3 regions of the Cytobacillus sp. Bva_UNVM-123 genome follow, and region 2 is predicted to be linked to each of the others. Evidence: a T-box and tRNA genes for the amino acid it is inferred to sense, from the RefSeq annotation. Region 2 holds a T-box; the other regions hold tRNA genes.

Region 1 (3,252 bases), 170 kb from region 2:
AGTATGACCCCTACGGGATTCGAACCCGTGTTACCGCCGTGAAAGGGCGGTGTCTTAACCGCTTGACCAAGGGGCCAAAATAAGTGGCGGAGAAGGAGGGATTTGAACCCTCGCGCCGCTTACGCGACCTACACCCTTAGCAGGGGCGCCTCTTCAGCCTCTTGAGTACTTCTCCATTATGGCTCCGCAGGTAGGATTCGAACCTACGACCGTTCGGTTAACAGCCGAATGCTCTACCACTGAGCTACTGCGGAATAAAAGGAATATGGTGGGCCTAAATGGACTCGAACCATCGACCTCACGCTTATCAGGCGTGCGCTCTAACCAGCTGAGCTATAGGCCCTTCTATTGGAGCGGGTGAAGGGAATCGAACCCTCATCAACAGCTTGGAAGGCTGTGGTTTTACCACTAAACTACACCCGCATTTTTTATTGCTATAATCCAAAGATTCACTTACGCTCTTTCATGCCTCTTCCTCTTCTAGTATATTCAAGGAAGTAAATGCGTCGAGGCAACTCGATGATAATTCATGGAAGCTTCGCTCGTGGCTGTGGTTTTACCACTAAACTACACCCGCATTTTTTTATTGCCTATGATTAACGGTAAGTAAATGGTGGCTCAGGACGGAATCGAACCGCCGACACAAGGATTTTCAGTCCTTTGCTCTACCGACTGAGCTACTGAGCCAAATGAAATATTATTTCCTAAACAAATTTTGCGGTAAAAAGTGTGCGCCAAATCTCTTCGTGATTTGTTGCAAATTTTAAAAGTTTACCATTCGGTGATGTTTTGCTCTGTTGCTGTAATCTTTTAAAATTCTCTACCGACTGAGCTACTGAGCCAAACATTTTTTTAAAATGGCGGTCCGGACGGGACTCGAACCCGCGACCTCCTGCGTGACAGGCAGGCATTCTAACCAACTGAACTACCGGACCAAATTGCGGGGACAGGATTTGAACCTGCGACCTTCGGGTTATGAGCCCGACGAGCTACCGAACTGCTCCACCCCGCGATAATAATATTTTTTAAAGTTTCACAATGCTTGTTTTAAGCATTAAGACTGTCCCGATTTCAGGAAGCTTACTCAAGAAGCAGCTCAATCGGTACAACTCGCAGTTTACTCGATGAAGTAACGCTCGTTGCTCCACCCCGCGATAGTAATATTTTAAATCTTGTTATGCCATTCATTTAAGAAAAATGGCGGAGGAAGAGGGATTCGAACCCCCGCGCGGTTTAACCCGCCTGTCGGTTTTCAAGACCGATCCCTTCAGCCGGACTTGGGTATTCCTCCGTATGTTATATGGTGGACCTTGTAGGACTCGAACCTACGACCGGACGGTTATGAGCCGTCTGCTCTAACCAGCTGAGCTAAAGGTCCAAGATTCATCATTATATCAAAACTTGTAAGCAATCTTGAATATGGTAGCGGCGGAGGGGATCGAACCCCCGACCTTACGGGTATGAACCGTACGCTCTAGCCAGCTGAGCTACACCGCCAAATAAATGTTTATTATATTTAAATAATAATGGAGCCTAGCGGGATCGAACCGCTGACCTCCTGCGTGCAAGGCAGGCGCTCTCCCAGCTGAGCTAAGGCCCCGTAATTTTAGTGGTCGGGAAGACAGGATTCGAACCTGCGACCCCTTGGTCCCAAACCAAGTGCTCTACCAAGCTGAGCTACTTCCCGAAAAAACAAACGCGCCCGAAAGGAGTCGAACCCATAACCTTCTGATCCGTAGTCAGACGCTCTATCCAATTGAGCTACGGGCGCAATATAATGGTGCCGAGAACCGGAATCGAACCGGTACGGTAGTCACCTACCGCAGGATTTTAAGTCCTGTGCGTCTGCCAGTTCCGCCACCCCGGCACATTATGGAGCGGAAGACGGGATTCGAACCCGCGACCCCCACCTTGGCAAGGTGGTGTTCTACCACTGAACTACTTCCGCATATTATGTAAAGTGCGGGTGAAGGGAGTCGAACCCCCACGCCTTGCGGCGCTAGATCCTAAGTCTAGTGCGTCTGCCAATTCCGCCACACCCGCATATTTAAAGTGGTGAGCCATGCAGGATTCGAACCTGCGACCCTCTGATTAAAAGTCAGATGCTCTACCGACTGAGCTAATGGCTCAAAATTCAAAGTTTTAAAAACTGAATTTTGATAGTAGTAATAAATATGCTCCAAAGCCCTTTGGTCTTTGTCGCAGATTTTAAAAGCTTACCATTCGTTGAAGTAAAGCTTCGTGGCTGTAATCTTTTAAAATCTGGTGCCGGCCAGAGGACTTGAACCCCCAACCTACTGATTACAAGTCAGTTGCTCTACCAATTGAGCTAGGCCGGCTCATAATGGTGGAGGATGACGGGATCGAACCGCCGACCCTCTGCTTGTAAGGCAGATGCTCTCCCAGCTGAGCTAATCCTCCATATTTAATAGCTTGGCGGCGTCCTACTCTCACAGGGGGAGAGCCCCCAACTACCATCGGCGCTGAGAAGCTTAACTTCCGTGTTCGGGATGGGAACGGGTGTGACCTTCTCGCTATCGCCACCAAACCAATATCTTAATATCCTCATTTAAGAGATTTTCTAAAGACATACTCTATTATAACTAATTTTTAGCTTTTTGCAAGAGGAAAATTTGCAATTTCATTCCCTCAAAACTAGATAATAAGAAGAAGAAATAGAGTAATCATAATTATTTTGGTTAAGTCCTCGACCGATTAGTATTTGTCAGCTCCACGTGTCACCACGCTTCCACCTCAAACCTATCAACCTGATCATCTTTCAGGGGTCTTACTAGCTTGCGCTATGGGAAATCTCATCTCGAGGGGGGCTTCATGCTTAGATGCTTTCAGCACTTATCCCGTCCGCACATAGCTACCCAGCTATGCCTTTGGCAAGACAACTGGTACACCAGCGGTGCGTCCATCCCGGTCCTCTCGTACTAAGGACAGCTCCTCTCAAATTTCCTGCGCCCACGACGGATAGGGACCGAACTGTCTCACGACGTTCTGAACCCAGCTCGCGTACCGCTTTAATGGGCGAACAGCCCAACCCTTGGGACCGACTACAGCCCCAGGATGCGATGAGCCGACATCGAGGTGCCAAACCTCCCCGTCGATGTGGACTCTTGGGGGAGATAAGCCTGTTATCCCCGGGGTAGCTTTTATCCGTTGAGCGATGGCCCTTCCATGCGGAACCACCGGATCACTAAGCCCGACTTTCGTCCCTGCTCGACTTGTAGGTCTCGCAGTCAA
Region 2 (3,252 bases):
CATTCCTCGTAAACGATATTGTTTATCATCAGGAAAATCAGGATTCCTTTCGAGGCAAAAAGAAGCAATGCTGATTAGTTTTCCTTCATAAAACGCGCCAATATGAAATGCACCATCTTCATGATCTGTCTCATATTTACAATCATCAATCGTTTGGTGAGGACGTAAAACACTATGTCTAAGACTGTAGGTCATTTCAGGCTTTATGGTTCTAACATCAATCATGTTTTTCCTCCAATCTCATATAATAAAATGAATCTATTTATTAAAATGCACTATATAATTCTCTTCTTCTTTTAATATTTCCTGCTTTCGGTGAATTCATTAATAAAAGAATAATAGGGAGATAACTCTATAATGGAAAAGGGAGGAAAATAAAAGGCAGTGTCGAAATATGTTTGTTAAGATGAATATTATTATTTCTGGAGGAAGTTATGGGTTATATTGAAGATTTACGCAAGATTGTTGGCAATCAGCCTCTCATATTAGTCGGAGTTGCCGTAGCGGTCATTAATGAATCAGGAGAAATTTTAATATCCTTATAATATTTCGGTATCCCCTTCCATTCGTTTTAAAATGAAAAGATTATCAACTTTAAAGGAGATAAGATGAGTATTATGTTTAAAGAGATTATTACGACAAAAGAAGAATTTGAAGAGTTTTGTTCATTTATAGGAAAACCAAGCGAAAGAGCGACGAATAAAGTAATTTCGTTTATCGATCAGCATTGCAGAGATTTTATTGCCAAATCCCCTTTTTTGTCTATAGCAACTGCTAATGAAGAAGGGAAATGTGACGTTTCACCGCGAGGAGACTCCCCTGGGTTTGTGACAGTTCTCGATGAACAACATTTGTTTATACCAGAGCGTCCGGGAAATCGAAGAATGGACTCTGCCCATAACATTATTTCCAATCCTTATATCGGTCTCCTATTTTACATTCCAGGATTAGGCGAGACTTTGAGAATAAATGGGAAAGCTTATATTTGTCGTGATCAAGAACTACTTGAAAAGAATAGGGTAAATGGCCGAGCTCCACTTTTTGGGATAGGAGTAGAGGTAAAAGAGTGTTATGTTCATTGTGCAAAAGCTTTCATACGATCAGAGTTATGGAATCCAGATTCATGGTTAGCAAAGGAGAACCTACCCTCAGCTCCTCAAATGCTAGTCGCACACACTAAAATTCCTAATGTAACGGCTGAGCAAGTAGCAAAGGAATTACAAGAGAGCTATAAGAGCCGGCTTTATTGATTGAAGGCAAAGAAGTTAAAAATTCGTAATGATATATCAAGAGTTTAAAAGTAGCGCTTTTTTCAAATGAATAAATTGACAAATAATTGAAAGGTATTGACTTATTTCCTTTAATTTCATAGAATGATTTTTATTATTAAATACAGAACACATAGCTATGAAGAGAAGAGTAATTATGATTAATTATTTTTAGAGAGCTCCTGTTTGGTGGGAAGGAGTAATAATGATCTTAATGAAAAAAGACTTGGAGCTTCGCATGGATCTAAGGTGACATTCTTAGTGATATTGCGACGGGATCTCCCGTTATAGAGATAGGGTATAATCAATTATAATAAATTGCCGTACCCGAAGAGGTTGATATGGCAACATATCAATAAACTGAGGTGGTACCACGAAGCTAATAACTCTCGTCCTCAAGATGAATATCTTGGAGGTGGGAGTTTTTTTGTTGGATAAATCTATAAATTTATCGTTTCAAGTTTCAATAATCTAACAAAATGGCTGGAGGGAAAAGAATGAGTAATGAACAAATGGATCTAAGAATAGAGAAGATAGAGGCCTTAAAATCTCAGGGAATCTCGGTCTATCCTGAGCGATTTTCTACCAATTATGAACTTTATGAAGCGTCCCTTCTTGATGATGGTATTTCAGGTGTGCGGGTTGCTGGAAGAATTGTAGGGATTAGAAATTTTAGCAAATTGACTTTTATAACGATATCCAATATTGATGGCGGTTTACAGCTTCTTTTGAAAAAAGAAGAGGTTGGGGAGGCTGTATTTAATGAATTTCAAAAAGTAATCGACATTGGTGATTTTATCGGTGTTGAAGGACTTATGTATACGACGAAATCGAATGAAAAAACATTGAGAATTCATTATTATGTATTTCTCGGGAAGGCTTTCCGAACATTACCAGAGAAGTGGCATGGGTTAACTTCTATTGAAACACGATATAGGCAGCGCTACTTAGATTTAATTATGACAAAGGAAACGCAAAGTCGTTTGTTGACTCGAACAAAAATGGTGCGTGCTATTCGAAGATTTTTTGAAGAACAACATTTTTTAGAAGTTGAAACGCCAGTCTTACAGCATACTTCCTCTGGGGCATTAGCTAAACCTTTTAAGACCTTCCATCATTCTTTAGACACTGAATTAAATTTACGAATTGCTCCAGAAACGTATTTAAAAAGATTAATCATTGGCGGCTTTACGAAAGTATTTGAATTTGCAAAGTGTTTTAGAAATGAAGGAATCAGTCCCCAGCATCTTCAAGAGTTTACGATGGTTGAAGGATATGCTGCATACTGGAATTATGAGGATACAATGAAATTAATGCGTAAGATGCTCCTCTTTGTTCTTGAACAAACATTCAATACAACTGTGATTACCATTCAAGGTCAATCCATTGATTTTTCATTAGATTGGACTATTGTGTCATTCAGAGATTTAATCTTAAGAGATGTTGGGATTGACATCGACCTTTATCCTGATGTTAAAGATTTACTTCAAGAAATGAAAAAGAGAAATATTGATATCAATCATATGGATATCGAATCTTTAGGGAGAGGCAATCTCATTGATCTCCTTTATAAAAAAGTGAGCAGACCGCAAATGATTCATCCGACATTTTTAATTCAACATCCGATTGATTTATCGCCATTAGCTAGGGCCAATGATCATAACCCTGCTCTAACAGATCGATTCCAGCTAGTAGTGAACGGTTCAGAAATAATCAATGCGTATTCAGAGTTAGTAGATCCGCTTGAACAAAGAAAAAGACTAGAAGCTCAAGCTTTTTTAAAGAGTAATGGAGATCTAGAAGCGATGGAAATGGATGAAGATTATTTAACCGCTATGGAGTATGGGATGCCCCCTATCTCTGGCTTTGGATTTGGGATTGAGCGCTTATTAATGGTATTAACGGAAAGTGATACGATTAAGGATTGTGTACTATTTCCATTGACTAAAAAAAATGAAAACCATTAACATTCCGTTAAATTAGC
Region 3 (3,252 bases), 1.9 Mb from region 2:
ACGATCTTTTTCCAAAAAAGCACGTTGAATTTGATTTTGGAACCATACAGGCATTTTGAGTACCTCCCTGATGTTAATCAAATAAAATGGCACAGATATCACTTTACCATTGATATATGTTCGTTGTTTTTTACTGGGCAACCCGTTTGGAAAAGCTTACTTGAATGTGAGTGCAAGCACGAATTCAAAAACACTGCCCATTATTAAGGGTATATATAATGTATGCTATAATAGGTTGTCATGTTCGCACTATTAATGAAGGGAATAGAAAAAGATGGATGATTTGGAATTGCAAAGGCTTGTTGAGAATATCTCTATGAAGAGCTTTCGTAAGCAATTTAGACATAAAGCATATTTCAATCCGAGACTTCGTTCTACAGGCGGGCGCTATATGTTAGACACCCATCATATTGAAATAAATAGGAAGTATTTTGAGCAGCTAGGTCATAATGAATTATGTGGTATTATTAAGCACGAGCTTTGTCATTATCATCTTCATATAGAAGGAAAAGGATATAAACATAAAGATCAAGACTTCAAGTTTTTAATGAAAGAAGTTGGAGCACCACGTTTTTGTTCGGTTCTGCCTGATCAGCCTAGAAGAAATGTAAGTCGTAAAGTAATCTTTTATATTTGTAAAGACTGTGGACAAGTCTACAAACGAAAGAAAAGAATGAACACGCAAAAATACGTATGCGGGAAATGTAGGGGGAAATTAATGATGAAACAGGAATTAACGATAGGATAAATATAGATGTTTGCATTTAAAAAATAATGTTATTCCAGTGTAAGATTTTTTAAAAAAACATTCTTGACTTTTAATAGGCAAGTTTTTATAATTGGAAGAGTCGAAAAGATGATAGTTATTCCGCAGTAGATTGCGGAAGCTAGCAGTTCAGAGCGATTCTTCAAAGAAAGGCTAGCTGTAGCAATCTGCGACAAAGACCGTAGGGCTTTGGAGCACAACTATTACTACTAGTTAACTTTAAAAGTTAACATTAACTATTCCGCAGTAGCTCAGTGGTAGAGCATTCGGCTGTTAACCGAACGGTCGTAGGTTCGAATCCTACCTGCGGAGCCATTTTGGGGAAGTACTCAAGAGGCTGAAGAGGCGCCCCTGCTAAGGGTGTAGGTCGCGCGAGCGGCGCGAGGGTTCAAATCCCTCCTTTTCCGCCAGAATATTCAAAAAATACGGCCCGTTGGTCAAGCGGTTAAGACACCGCCCTTTCACGGCGGTAACACGGGTTCGAATCCCGTACGGGTCACCAGATACGCTATGACACCTTATTTTAGTGAGGTTAGTATAGAACCAAGGTGTTATAAACTAGACATACTTAATTGGTCCGGTAGTTCAGTTGGTTAGAATGCCTGCCTGTCACGCAGGAGGTCGCGGGTTCGAGTCCCGTCCGGACCGCCATCTTATAATGAAGTTCATTTCCGGATTTATTTTAAATATCGACAATTGAAGATTTATTATTTATAAATATGTCTGCGGTAATTATTTATTGGGCTATAGCCAAGCGGTAAGGCAACGGACTTTGACTCCGTCATGCGCTGGTTCGAATCCAGCTAGCCCAGCCATTTTTTTATTTTATGATGAGCCATTAGCTCGGTCGGTAGAGGATTTTAAAAGATTACAGCTACGAAGCAAATCTTCAGTGAATGGTAAGCTTTTAAAATCTGCAACAAATCACAAAGGGATTTGACGCACGTTTATTACCGCAAATAAAGTTTAGGAAACAATATTTTATTAGAGCCATTAGCTCAGTCGGTAGAGCATCTGACTTTTAATCAGAGGGTCGCAGGTTCGAATCCTGCATGGCTCACCATTTTTTTTGCGGGTGTGGCGGAATTGGCAGACGCACTAGACTTAGGATCTAGCGCCGCGAGGCGTGGGGGTTCGACTCCCTTCACCCGCACCAATAATTACTAGTTGAATATCATGCTAATTAATGATATAATGAATTTCGTCGCTTAATTATGCGGTCGTGGCGGAATGGCAGACGCGCTAGGTTGAGGGCCTAGTGGGGGCAACCCCGTGGAGGTTCAAGTCCTCTCGGCCGCACCAAAAAAAACTGTTGACAATTTAAACAGTATGAAATATACTAGATAAGTCGCTTTGAGAATGCGCCCGTAGCTCAATTGGATAGAGCGTCTGACTACGGATCAGAAGGTTATGGGTTCGACTCCTTTCGGGCGCGCCATTTTAAAACGCAAACGCGATTAGTAACAACTTAGAAAAGACTCCTCATATTAAGCTCGGGAAGTAGCTCAGCTTGGTAGAGCACTTGGTTTGGGACCAAGGGGTCGCAGGTTCGAATCCTGTCTTCCCGACCATTTAAAATATTTGCGGGTGTAGTTTAGTGGTAAAACCACAGCCTTCCAAGCTGTTGATGAGGGTTCGATTCCCTTCACCCGCTCCAAATGAAATTACAAGCAATGTTTAATAGTTATTGGGTTTTCTTCATTAAAAACCTTGCTCCTGCGCCGTAGCATACCCGAGGAAGTGACTCCTCACCTCGTCGCAAAGCTCCATGAAGTTATTCGTGGAAGGTTATTCATGAAGATAAATCATAGAAGTAGCTTTGTTCTTTGAAAACTGAACGAACAAAAACGTCAACGTTAAATCTTTAGTCTTTTTTGAAAAGACAATTTATGAGCTAATCAACTCGCATCTTATCGCGTATTAACGCGCAGTAATATCCTTGCGGATAACTGCCCGTAAATACCCGATTGATTCGACTAACCATCACGGGGAAAAACACTCCGCGAAGGAAGTCTCATCTTATTGGAGAGTTTGATCCTGGCTCAGGACGAACGCTGGCGGCGTGCCTAATACATGCAAGTCGAGCGAACTTGCGGGAGCTTGCTCCCAAAAGTTAGCGGCGGACGGGTGAGTAACACGTGGGCAACCTGCCTGTAAGACGGGGATAACTTCGGGAAACCGGAGCTAATACCGGATAACTCTTTTCCTCCCATGAGGAAAAGCTGAAAGATGGCTTTAGCTATCACTTACAGATGGGCCCGCGGCGCATTAGCTAGTTGGTGAGGTAACGGCTCACCAAGGCAACGATGCGTAGCCGACCTGAGAGGGTGATCGGCCACACTGGGACTGAGACACGGCCCAGACTCCTACGGGAGGCAGCAGTAGGGAATCTTCCGCAATGGACGAAAGTCTGACGGAGCAACGCCGCGTGAGTGATGAAGGTTTTCGGATCGTAAAACTCTGTTGTTAGGGAAGAACAAGTATCG

The links. A T-box is a leader RNA that pairs with one kind of tRNA and senses whether it is charged. The one in region 2 lies ahead of lysS (lysine--tRNA ligase), so its partner is inferred to be a tRNA-Lys.
Region 1: it encodes a tRNA-Lys, which carries the amino acid that the T-box ahead of lysS (lysine--tRNA ligase) is inferred to sense. The anticodon was not compared.
Region 3: it encodes a tRNA-Lys, which carries the amino acid that the T-box ahead of lysS (lysine--tRNA ligase) is inferred to sense. The anticodon was not compared.

What each region holds. Positions count from the first base shown of each region.
Region 1 is NZ_CM177772.1:3,987,989-3,991,240, forward strand. Features, by position in the region: tRNA gene KDN24_RS20470 (tRNA-Glu) at 5-76, opposite strand; tRNA gene KDN24_RS20475 (tRNA-Ser) at 85-175, opposite strand; tRNA gene KDN24_RS20480 (tRNA-Asn) at 180-254, opposite strand; tRNA gene KDN24_RS20485 (tRNA-Ile) at 267-343, opposite strand; tRNA gene KDN24_RS20490 (tRNA-Gly) at 350-423, opposite strand; tRNA gene KDN24_RS20495 (tRNA-Phe) at 612-687, opposite strand; tRNA gene KDN24_RS20500 (tRNA-Asp) at 859-935, opposite strand; tRNA gene KDN24_RS20505 (tRNA-Met) at 939-1,012, opposite strand; tRNA gene KDN24_RS20510 (tRNA-Ser) at 1,199-1,291, opposite strand; tRNA gene KDN24_RS20515 (tRNA-Ile) at 1,302-1,378, opposite strand; tRNA gene KDN24_RS20520 (tRNA-Met) at 1,421-1,497, opposite strand; tRNA gene KDN24_RS20525 (tRNA-Ala) at 1,528-1,600, opposite strand; tRNA gene KDN24_RS20530 (tRNA-Pro) at 1,611-1,687, opposite strand; tRNA gene KDN24_RS20535 (tRNA-Arg) at 1,698-1,771, opposite strand; tRNA gene KDN24_RS20540 (tRNA-Leu) at 1,779-1,867, opposite strand; tRNA gene KDN24_RS20545 (tRNA-Gly) at 1,874-1,948, opposite strand; tRNA gene KDN24_RS20550 (tRNA-Leu) at 1,962-2,043, opposite strand; tRNA gene KDN24_RS20555 (tRNA-Lys) at 2,054-2,129, opposite strand; tRNA gene KDN24_RS20560 (tRNA-Thr) at 2,264-2,339, opposite strand; tRNA gene KDN24_RS20565 (tRNA-Val) at 2,346-2,421, opposite strand; rRNA gene rrf (5S ribosomal RNA) at 2,432-2,548, opposite strand; rRNA gene KDN24_RS20575 (23S ribosomal RNA) at 2,696-3,252, opposite strand, start outside.
Region 2 is NZ_CM177772.1:4,155,067-4,158,318, reverse strand. Features, by position in the region: gene KDN24_RS21375 (GNAT family N-acetyltransferase) at 1-225, opposite strand, end outside; partial or broken gene KDN24_RS21370 (NUDIX hydrolase) at 435-536, shown strand; gene KDN24_RS21365 (pyridoxamine 5'-phosphate oxidase family protein) at 609-1,250, shown strand; T-box leader at 1,399-1,668, shown strand; gene lysS (lysine--tRNA ligase) at 1,766-3,235, shown strand.
Region 3 is NZ_CM177772.1:829,392-832,643, forward strand. Features, by position in the region: gene cmpA (cortex morphogenetic protein CmpA) at 1-54, opposite strand, end outside; gene KDN24_RS04070 (SprT family protein) at 275-748, shown strand; tRNA gene KDN24_RS04075 (tRNA-Asn) at 1,007-1,081, shown strand; tRNA gene KDN24_RS04080 (tRNA-Ser) at 1,086-1,176, shown strand; tRNA gene KDN24_RS04085 (tRNA-Glu) at 1,194-1,268, shown strand; tRNA gene KDN24_RS04090 (tRNA-Asp) at 1,341-1,417, shown strand; tRNA gene KDN24_RS04095 (tRNA-Gln) at 1,507-1,581, shown strand; tRNA gene KDN24_RS04100 (tRNA-Lys) at 1,754-1,829, shown strand; tRNA gene KDN24_RS04105 (tRNA-Leu) at 1,838-1,922, shown strand; tRNA gene KDN24_RS04110 (tRNA-Leu) at 1,983-2,068, shown strand; tRNA gene KDN24_RS04115 (tRNA-Arg) at 2,128-2,204, shown strand; tRNA gene KDN24_RS04120 (tRNA-Pro) at 2,261-2,337, shown strand; tRNA gene KDN24_RS04125 (tRNA-Gly) at 2,350-2,423, shown strand; rRNA gene KDN24_RS04130 (16S ribosomal RNA) at 2,786-3,252, shown strand, end outside.